2 regions of the Streptomyces longhuiensis genome follow, and region 2 is predicted to be linked to the other one. Evidence: riboswitches for the same ligand, from Rfam matches in the RefSeq annotation. Region 2 holds a riboswitch; the other holds the start of a gene.
What was found. Region 2 has a riboswitch for cyclic di-AMP ahead of LGI35_RS35555 (M23 family metallopeptidase). Riboswitches for the same ligand answer to the same signal wherever they lie in the genome.
Positions count from the first base shown of each region.

Region 1 (5,167 bases), 7.1 Mb from region 2:
CTACGCACACCTCTACAACCGCACCGTCTTCGAGCTGTTGGAGAAGGAGCGCGGCAGCGGAGAGGCGGTCGTCTTCGCCCGCTCGGCGACGGCCGGCGGCCAGCAGTTCCCGGTGCACTGGGGCGGTGACTGCTTCGCCTCGTTCACGGCGATGGCGGAGTCGCTGCGCGGCGGCCTCTCCCTGTCCCTGTCGGGCTTCGGCTTCTGGTCGCACGACATCGGCGGCTTCGAGGGCACCCCCGACCCGGCCGTCTTCAAGCGCTGGCTCGCCTTCGGCCTGCTCTCCTCGCACAGCCGCCTGCACGGCAACGTCTCGTACCGCGTGCCGTGGGCATTCGGCGAGGAAGCGGTGGACGTGGCACGACAGTTCACGCGCCTCAAGCACCGCCTCATGCCGTACCTGTACGGGGCGGCGGTCGAGGCGCACCGCACCGGCGTCCCCGTGATGCGCCCGATGCTCCTCGACTTCCCGGACGACCCCACGTGCCGGGTCCTGGACCGCCAGTACATGCTCGGCTCCGACCTGCTGGTCGCGCCGGTGTTCTCGGCGGACGGCGATGTCGAGTTCTATCTGCCCGAGGGCACGTGGACGCGGCTGCTGACGGGGGAGCGGGTCGAGGGCGGGCGCTGGCTGCGCGAGACCCACGGCTTCGACAGCCTGCCGCTGTTCGTCCGTCCCGGCGCGGTCGTCCCGCTCGGCGCGGACGACCTGCGTCCCGACGGCGACTGGACCGACGGCGTCACCCTGCTCGTCGCGCCGGGCGCGCGAGACGTGACCGTGACGGTGCCGGACCACGACGGGAGCCCCGCCGCCGAGTACCGGGTGCGCCGGGACGCCGCCGACGGGGCGGTCACCGTGGGGGTGGCGGGAACAGAACTTCCCTACGAGATAAGGGAGTTGTAGGGCGATCGGTGGTCTGGGTCAGCGGTCGGGTTCAGATGGCGAGCGGCTCGTAGCGAAACCAGTCGAAGTGGGCGGTGCCGGTCGCGGCGTACAGGCCGATGACGCGACCGGTGAACCCGCCGGCCACCTCGGTCGACAGATAGCGGCCGTCGAGGGTCGCGAGTGCGGTGAAGGTGCCGTGCGGATCCTCGACGCCGAAGGCGAGCGTGTCGGGGCCGGTGCGTGCGTCGAGTGGGGTGTGGGTGGGGGTCACGTCGACGCCGATCACGAGCGGCCCGCCGGCCGTCGCCCGGGGCGTGGAGGCCACCACGGTGCGCAGCGGTCCGACGCGGGCGATCACCCGTACCTCGGCGGCGTCGGCCTCGATCTCGTAGTGATGCCGTTCGTCGAGCCGGACCGCAAGGCCGCCGGTGCCGTCCGCCGGGTCGAGGTGGGCGCGGACGCGGCAGGACAGGTGCTGCTGCCGGTGGCCGACGAAGGTGACGTCGGCGGCGTCGGGGCCGCCCCCGAGGGCGTGGAGCGTCAGCCGGCCCGGCCGTTCCTTCGTCGTGCAGTGCCGGGGGGACCGGTGGCGGAGCGAGATCCAGGAGGGCCGCAGATCGGCGTCGTCGAAGTCGTCCGTGAAGGGTTCGGCGGAGACGGAGGCGGGCCCGGCCGTCACCGGCGGTCCGACGACCGGCCAGCCGTCCTCCCAGGTGACCGGCGCGAGGAAGGTCTCGCGGCCGAGCACGTGCCAGCCAGGGGTGCCGCCGCGCGGCCGCACCCCGAGGAACACCATCCACCACGTGCCGTCGGGCGCTTGCACCAGATCGGCGTGGCCGGTGTTCTGGACGGATTCGTCGGTGCTGCGGTGGGTCAGGACAGGATTGGCCGGGCACGGTTCGAAGGGGCCGGTGGGCGCGGGGCCGCGGGCCACGGAGACGGCATGCCCGCGCTCGGTGCCGCCCTCGGCGATCAGCAGGTACCAATGGTCGCCCACGTGGTACAGGTGCGGCGCCTCCGGGGCCTTGGCGCCCGGCGTGCCGGACCACAGAGGGCGCGGTTCGCCGAACGTCTCGCCGGTGTACGGGTCGATACGGACCTGGGAGATCCCGGCGACCGTGACCCAGCACACGCCGTCCTCGTCCCAGGCGAGATCCGGGTCGATGCCGGGGACACCGGGCAGGGGGACCGGGTCCGACCAGGGGCCCGCCGGGTCGGTGGCGGAGACGAGCAGGTTGCCGCCGCCCTCGCTCACATTGGTGGTGATCAGCCAGAAGCGGCCGTCGTGGTGGCGCAGCGTCGGCGCGTAGATCCCGGCCGAGGAGGGTGTGTCCCAGGGCAGCCGCAGCTGGCCGGGCCGGTCGAGGACGTTGCCGATCTGCCGCCAGTGCACCAGATCGCGGCTGTGGAAGAGCGGCACCCCGGGCACGTACTCGAAGCTCGAGCACGCCAGGTAGTAGTCGTCGCCGACGCGGCAGACGCTGGGGTCCGGGTGGAACCCGGGGATGACCGGGTGTGGGTCTGCCATGCTGTCTCTCTCTCCGTGGCGTCGAAGCGCTTCGACTCGCCGGGAGGATATGCACGGGGGTGATGGCGCGCAAGGGGTTGGACAGGACACAAAAGTGGCCCTGAAGTCCCTTCGTGCTTACGGGACTTCAGGGCCACACATCATCGATGCGCTTCAACCGGCATTGCTGGGCTTCCGCTCAGGCGGAGTGAACCGAGGGGTCCTCCGTGCTGAGCGGGAGGGAGCCCGAACCGACTGTCAGTACGCGCCGTTCACGTTGTCGATCGAGCCGTACTTGTCGGCCGCGTAGTTGCATGCGGCGGTGATGTTGGCGACCGGGTCGTAGCTGTTCATCGAGGTGCCGGGCACGTGGTAGGCGATGAACGTGGGGTCGATGACCTGCAGGAGTCCCTTGGACGGGGTTCCCGCGACAGCGTTGGAGTCCCAGTTGTTGATGGCCAGCGGGTTGCCGGAGGACTCGCGCATGATGTTGCGGTGGATGCCCTCGTAGGTGCCGGGAATCTTGTGCTGGGCCATGATGTCGAGCGACTCCTTGATCCAGCCGTCGAGGTCGTTGGTGTAGGACTTCTTCGCCGGGGCAGCGGCGAGAGTGGTCCGGACCTCGGAGCGGTCGGCCCGCTCGGCGTACGCCCTGGTGTCCGCGGGCTTGGCGGGGCTCTTCTTGCCGAGCGTGAGCTTGGCACCGGGGTAGATCAGCCCCGGGTTGTCACCGATGGTGGCTCGGTTGTCCTGGTACAGCTTCTTCCAGCCGCCGCTCAGAGAGTGCTCTCGGGCGATCTTGCTGAGGGTGTCGCCCGCGGTGACGACGTACGTCGCGGGGGCCGCGGCGCTCTTCGCGGCCGGGGCGGCCTGCGCCGCGCTGGCGGTGGTCGCGCCGAGCACCGGGAGAGCGAGCACGGCCGCGCCCGTGCCCGCGGCGGCGAGCCCTCGGGTGAGCGAGATGGACTTGATGCGGCGGTGCTTTCCCTTTGAGGGCATGACGAATTCCTCTCCGTCGCCTGCGAGGTGAGCTGTCGGGTTCGGACGGGAGATGTCCGGTCGCACAATGTGTGCGACTTCACCCCGAGCCGTTCCGGAAACCGGATCGGCGGCTTACCTGGGTCCCCCGCTCCTGCCGTGCGTATCCGTGTGGGTGGGAGGGATTCCGGACAGCGGCAGGATTCGGCGTTCCATCCGGATTGACGGTGACATTAGGCGAGAAGGCGCGGAAGGAACAAGACCGGAATTGCGATCGCGAAATGTGAGAGCCCTGTGTGCGGCGATCGGAACCCGCCGCCCTCTTTGATCGAAAAGCCCAATCCTCTTCGCGCAGAAGGGAAGCAGGGCATCAGCAGAGCTCGGGGCCGGCGTCCGTTCGTGTGACACGGTTCACTGAAGGGGGTGCGGGTTGGAATGCAGCCCGATCACCTATCAGAGCGCAATATTTCGCATGAATGACGCTCGATGCACGCTTAACTGCCTATGGGGCGCCAATAATGTTAAAAGGCATTTTTAGTCGCAAAGATGGACATAGCGCCACGCCGCTTTTCCTGCCTAAAGGGACATATCGGCACCAGTGCCGACCCGGTTGTGCGACCCGAGGGTCGCCCCCGCCGCACTTCATGGGCGGGCCTCGATCGGGGTGGTGCCTGGACGTGGCCTTGCGCGGTTCGGCTGAGGGGCGACTGAGGATCGACTGAGGTGAGGCCGGCGGGCTCCGTCGTCGGAGTGCACTTCCTGCCCCGACCTGCCGGGCGCGCGGGGTGCCTGGGGTGGGCAGGTGAGGGATCCGGCTTTGCACCCGAAGATCTTGCCGGCGCAGGATTTGCGTGAGCTCAGGAGAGGCCTGAGTGTGATGGGAAGTCAGTTTCCGATCGCTACTCGTATGTCAGTGAAGTCCTCGGCCCGGATCCGGAGGAGCCTGCTGAAATCCTCTGCCGACTCGCGAGCCGAAGGCCCGCCGCGAAGAAGCGCAGTAACAGAGGGAGCTACTCGGGCGCACGGAACATGACGGTGATTCGTCAGGCGCGCGGGATGTATCAGACCTTCATCCGGGCGAAGGCGTTCTGCACACGAGCGCGAACGGGCTTATGGGGGCGGCGCGTTCCTGTCTTGAGGCAGGAAGCGCCGCGTCGTGGTGGGCCGTGGGACGGGCCGCTTCCTCGGGTGCCGATGAGCGGTGGGCTGGCGGGAGGCGGGAGGCGGGAGGCGGGCGGCTGGTGCCGGGGTGTGCGGGCGCTCGATGCGTGCACGGCATCTGACCGACGCCGGGGCGAGGTGGCCCGCTTCCCTACGGGTGGCGTTACCGGTGCTCCGGGTTCTCGTAGTCGTGGCGGCAGCCGGCGTCCCAGGCGGTGCGCTGGTTGCCGTAGGCGGGGATGCCACCGAGATCCTTCAATGCCCGGGCCAGGTGCAGCAGGTTCCAGGTCATGAACGTGGTGTTGCGGTTGGTGAAGTCGTTCTCGGGGCCGCCGGAGCCCGGGTCGAGGTAGGAGGGGCCGGGGCCGGCCTCACCGATCCATCCGGCGTCGGCCTGGGGAGGGATGGTGTATCCCAGGTGTTGCAGGCTGTAGAGGACGTTCATCGCACAGTGTTTGACGCCGTCCTCGTTGCCGGTGATCAGGCAGCCGCCGACGCGGCCGTAGTAGGCGTACTGTCCTGCGTCGTTGAGGAGGCTGGAACAGGCGTAGAGACGTTCGATGACCTGCTTCGTCACGGAGCCGTTGTCGCCCAGCCAGATCGGGCCGGCCAGCACGAGGATGTCGGCGGCCATG
Region 1 is NZ_CP085173.1:699,196-704,362, reverse strand. It holds gene yicI (alpha-xylosidase) at 1-904, shown strand, start outside; gene LGI35_RS03430 (glycoside hydrolase family 43 protein) at 936-2,414, opposite strand; gene LGI35_RS03425 (transglycosylase SLT domain-containing protein) at 2,652-3,392, opposite strand; cyclic di-AMP (ydaO/yuaA leader) riboswitch at 3,395-3,559, opposite strand; gene LGI35_RS03420 (flavodoxin family protein) at 4,696-5,167, opposite strand, start outside.
Region 1: linked by a shared signal. The riboswitch ahead of LGI35_RS03425 (transglycosylase SLT domain-containing protein) and the one ahead of LGI35_RS35555 (M23 family metallopeptidase) in region 2 are both predicted to bind cyclic di-AMP.

Region 2 (5,167 bases):
GAACGGCCAGTCAGTAAGCGAGACTGTGACGGGCACCACTGGGCACTGTCAAGAGTCGTGCACGAGGCGTTCGCGCCGGGTTCGCCACTCGGCGCCCACCGCCGGTGCCCGTGTGTAGGGTTACCGCGTGGCAAGAGTGCGGTTGAGCGTGGCCGAGCGGCGTGAAGAGTTGCTGCGGGCCGCCATCGAGCAGATCGAGGCGCGGGGCGTGGCAGCCGTGCGCATCGCCGACGTCGCCGCAGCGCTCGGGGTGAGCAACGCGCTGGTTCTGTACCACTTCTCGACGAAGGAGAAGCTCGTCTCGGCCGCGTTCGCGCACGCCGCGGAGGGCGACCTCGCACATCTGCGCAAGCTGCTGGGCAAGCGCACGACGGCGCTGCGCCGGCTGCGTTCGGCCGTGCGCTGGTACGCGCCGACCGGGCAGGCCAAGGGGTGGCGGCTGTGGATCGAGGGCTGGTCCGCGGCACTGCGCGAGCCCGCGCTGCGGGAGGTCACGCGCGACCTGGACAAGCAGTGGAAGGCGGCGCTCACGGAAGTCGTCGCGGAGGGCGTGGCGGCGGGCGAGTTCCGCTGCCCGGACCCCGCGGGCGCCGCACTGCGCCTGACGGCGCTCCTCGACGGTCTCGCGGTGCAGATGACCGCGTACACCGGGACGGTCTCACGGGCCCGCATGCAGGAGTGGGTCGACGACGCGCTGGCCCGCGAGCTGGGACTCGAGCGGGCGGACCTGACGGCGTCGGGCTGACGGCGCCGCGACGTCGGGCCCCGAACGGAGCCCGACGTGACCGCGTGGAAATGACGCGGGGGAGCCGCCCCCAAGGGCAAGCTCCCCCATGACGCGCGCGGCTGCTGTCAGAGCGGCAGCAGATCCGGCCGCTTCGCCGCCACATGGTCCCCGGACGACTCACCGCGCAGCCGTCGGCCGATCCACGGGACCAGGAACTCCCGCGCCCAGTGGATGTCGTCGCGCCGCACCTCCAGCGTGCCGCGCGGCGGCTGCGCCGGCCACGGCTGGTCCGGGTCCGCCGGTACCTCGACGCCGAGCGCCTGCCCCGCCCGCAGCGCGACCCGCGTGTGCCCCTCGGGCGAGAGGTGCAGCCGGTCGTCGTCCCAAGCACGACGGTCCTGGACGGTCTTGAGGGACCACAGGTCGAGCACCGGGCAGCCGTAGCGGTCGGCGACCGCGCGCACATGTCCGTTGTACGTCGCTATCTTGCCGCGCAGATGCTTGAGGACCGGGACGTCCCGGGTGTCGAAGCCGGTGGTCACCATGACCGTGCCGACGGCGGAGGTCAGCCGGGCCACGGCCTTCTCGAAGCGCTCGGCGACGTCGTCGGGGTCGGTGCCGGGACGGATGATGTCGTTGCCGCCGGCGGCGAAGGTCACCAGGTCCGGGGCGAGTTCGACGGCCCGCGGGAGCTGGTCCTCCACGATCTGGTCGAGGAGCTTGCCGCGCACGGCGAGGTTCGCGTACCGGAAGGAGTGCTCGGGGGTCCGGTCGTCCAGGAGGACGGCGAGACGGTCGGCCCAGCCCACGAAGGCCCCGTCGGGACCGGGGTCCCCGACGCCTTCGGTGAAGCTGTCCCCCACCGCCGCGTAGGACCGAATCGTGCCGCCGCTGAGTGATCTCGATTCGTTTGCCACGACCACACATCTTTCACCCTGCGATGTGACCTACGCGACCGTAGGAAGGGGTTGACGGGTGGTGATATAGCCCACCCGGTCAGTTCCGCGATTTCAGGAATACGACGGGACACGACGGAGGGGCACGACGAAGGGGCGGGCCCGGAACCGGACCCGCCCCTTCACCTCACGCCTCGACGAGACACCCGCACGTCACACCGTCAGGGTCGGAGCGACGTCACATCGTCGGGGTCAGATCGAGACCCCGTGCGCACGGAGGTACGCGATCGGGTCCACGTCCGAGCCGTAGCTCGGGGTGGTGCGGATCTCGAAGTGCAGGTGCGGTCCCGTGACGTTGCCGGTCGCGCCGGAGAGGCCGATCTGCTGGCCCCCGGTCACGGTCTGCCCGGAGGAGACGGAGAGGGACGACATGTGGGCGTACTGCGAGTACTTGCCGTCGGCGTGCTGGATGACGACCTCGTTGCCGTACGCACCGTCAAGACCGGCCGACACGACGGTGCCCGCGGCTATGGCCTTGAGCGGGGTGCCCGTCGGGACCACGAAGTCGACACCGGTGTGGTAGCCGCTGGACCACATGCTGCCCGCGGTCTTGTACGCCGTGCCGACGGAGGCGCTCTGGACGGGCAGCGCGTAGCCGGAGCCGGTGGCGGCCTTGGGTGCGGAGGCCTGCGTGGCGGTGGCCGGGGACTTCGCGGCGGGGGCCGCGGCCTTCTGGCCGATCGTCAGCTTCAGGCCCGGGTGGATCAGGGACGGGTTGCTGCCGACGACCGAGCGGTTGTCGGAGTAGAGCTTCTTCCAGCCGCCGCTGACGTGCTGCGCGTCGGCGATCTTCGAAAGGGTGTCCCCGCTCTTGACGACGTAGGTCGTGGCGGCGGCGGGAGCGGCCGCGGCCTGGACGACCGAGTGGGCGGCCGCGGGAGTCGCGGCGTGGGCGCCGGCGGCACCCACCAGCGGCAGCGCGAGCGCGGCGCCGCCCACTCCGGCGACGACGAGCGTGCGTGCGAAGCCCTGGGACTTGGGACGGCGGTGCTTACCCTTCGCGGGCATGGGGGTTTCCTCTCCGTCGCCTGCGAGGTGAGCTGTCGGGTTCGGGCTGGAGTTGCCCGGCCGCGCCCTTTCGGGCACGGCTTCACCCCGAGCCGCTTCCGGTGTTCCGGAAACGGCGGTCCACCTGGGTCCCCCGCTCCTGCCGAGCACGGATCGATGTGCGGATTCCGGGCGGCGGCAGGATTAGGCGGTCCGTCCGGATTGCGCCGAACGTAAGCGAGCGGGGAGCGCGGGGACAAGCCGCGAATTCCCCTGGGCATTCCGGTTCTTGATCCTTGAATGATCCTTTCCGGAAAAGGCCGTCACGCTCCGTCGATTCACGATCTTTGCAACTGCGTTACCTACGGGGAATTCATTCGGCCCCACCGCCACACACGGTCACCGCTATGACCCTGCTCACCCATCGACCACCATATGGCCTCATTTCAGGCTTAGTTATTCCGTAAGGCGCGATTGCCTGCTTTCAGTCTCATTTCGGGCATTTAGCGTGAAATCATCAGCCTCCGCTCACATGGTTGCCCCTGGCAGCCATGTCGTATCGTCGAAGTCGCCCGCAGCGAGCAGCGCCGCGGCCGACCGGGAGGAGCCCCCGTGACGCAGCAGGTCCCGTCCACCGAGCCCGAGTTGGCCGGAGTGCGCAACTTCCGCGATGTCGGTGGTCTCCCGACCGTGGACGGCCGGCGGGTCAAGCAGGGCGTGCTGTTCCGCAGTGGTCACCTCGCGCACGCCACGGACGAGGACGCCGCGTTCCTCTCCTCGCTCGGGCTGCACACGATCTTCGACTTCCGCAACGCCGCCGACCAGCGGCTCGAAGGCCCCGACGTCACGCTGCCCGGCGTACGGAACGTGAATCTGCCGCTGACCGACCCGGCGGACGGCGCCGAGTTCTGGCAGATGGTGCGCGACGGCAACCTCGACGACCTGCGCGCCGCCCTCGCCGAGGGCCAGGCCGCGAACCGGATGATCACGTCGTACCGGGCGATCATCACGGAGCGCACCGCCGAGCACAGCCAGGTCCTGCACTCCCTCGCCGAGGACAGCGTGCCGGCGCTCATGCACTGCGCGGCCGGCAAGGACCGCGCGGGCCTGTCGATAGCGGTCACGCTCCTGGCCGTGGGTGTGGAGCGCGACGCCATCGAGGCGGACTACCTGGAGTCGAACGCGACGCACCGCCGCTACAAGGTGCACCGCAGCAGTGCCTCGAAGGACGCGATGTCCCCCGAGGTCATGGAGCTGCTGAGCCCGCTGTTCGACGCCCGCGCCTCGTATCTGGCGGCCGCCTTCGAGCAGGTCGCGCAGACCTGGGGCTCCACGGACCGCTACCTGGAGGAGGGCCTCAAGCTGTCCCCCGCCCGGCGCGAGCGGCTGCGCGAGCGCCTCCTCGACTGAGACTCACCGGCCACGCGCGGGGCACGTCACCCGCGCGACGCCCCCAGCGTGAACAGCAGATAGATGAAGGCCGCGACGATGTGCCCGGCGAAGACGTAGACGAGCAGCCGCACCCAGATGCCGCGCGGAAGCTTGTCCTCCACGTCACGCCGGGCGGGCTGCCGCTGCGGCTCGGTCATGTCGTTCGGCTCTGCGTTCATCGAAGGCCTCCCTGGATCTGTTCGCCGCCGCTCGTCGCCGGGCCGAGACACAGCGCGGCGGACGGGCTCTGCAGCAGGGTGTGTACGAAGAGGAGCTCGGCGCCGTCGCGGTCGGCGGCGGCGATCCGGTGCGGGGTGAGCGAGTCGAAGTGCGCGCTGTCCCCCGGCGCGAGCGCGTACGCGGTGTCCCCGAGGCGCAGCCGCAGCCGCCCTTCGAGCACGTACAGCCACTCCTCACCGGGGTGGACCCGCACGATGTCGCCCTGGGCGCCGAACGGCACATGCACGCGCAGGGCCTGCATGCCGCGCCCCGGGGCGCCCGCCTGCCGGTAGATCCAGCCGCCCGCCTCGGTGGGCTCCATGTCGGCGGAGCGCACGACGGCGTCCCTGTCGGCGGGCGTCTCGCCCAGGAGCTCGGAGACCGTCGTACCGTAGGTGCGGGCGAGTGCGAGCAGCATGGGGAGCGAGGGCTGGCGGCGGCCCGTCTCCAGGCGGGAGAGGTGCGCGGGCGAGAGCCCGGCGGCGCGGGCCGCGGCCTCCAGGGTCAGGGCGGCGCGGCGGCGGAGTTCGCGCAGCTGCGGGGCGACGGCGGGCAGCTCCGTGGGTTCCGGATCCGGCTCCGGAGGGGCAGGGCTCATACCGTCGATTGAGCCAGAGCCGTACCTCTGAGGCAAATTTCTTGCCCCAGAGGCAAACGGTGTCCTGCTTGAACAAGCACCCCTACGAACGTGAACAAGCGCCCCTACGAAGCGGTCAGCGGTTGGCGACCGCCTGCTTCACCAGTGTCTTGCCGAAGTCCCACATCAGCCCGCCGCCCGAGTGAGCGTCGTCCATGACGGCGGTGAACGCCTCGACGAAGCGGTCCACCTCGCGCTCCCCGATGATCA
Region 2 is NZ_CP085173.1:7,799,516-7,804,682, reverse strand. It holds gene LGI35_RS35565 (TetR/AcrR family transcriptional regulator) at 128-745, shown strand; gene LGI35_RS35560 (SGNH/GDSL hydrolase family protein) at 853-1,644, opposite strand; gene LGI35_RS35555 (M23 family metallopeptidase) at 1,876-2,691, opposite strand; cyclic di-AMP (ydaO/yuaA leader) riboswitch at 2,694-2,875, opposite strand; gene LGI35_RS35550 (tyrosine-protein phosphatase) at 3,283-4,080, shown strand; gene LGI35_RS35545 (DUF6126 family protein) at 4,107-4,280, opposite strand; gene LGI35_RS35540 (helix-turn-helix domain-containing protein) at 4,277-4,918, opposite strand; gene LGI35_RS35535 (aspartate aminotransferase family protein) at 5,034-5,167, opposite strand, start outside.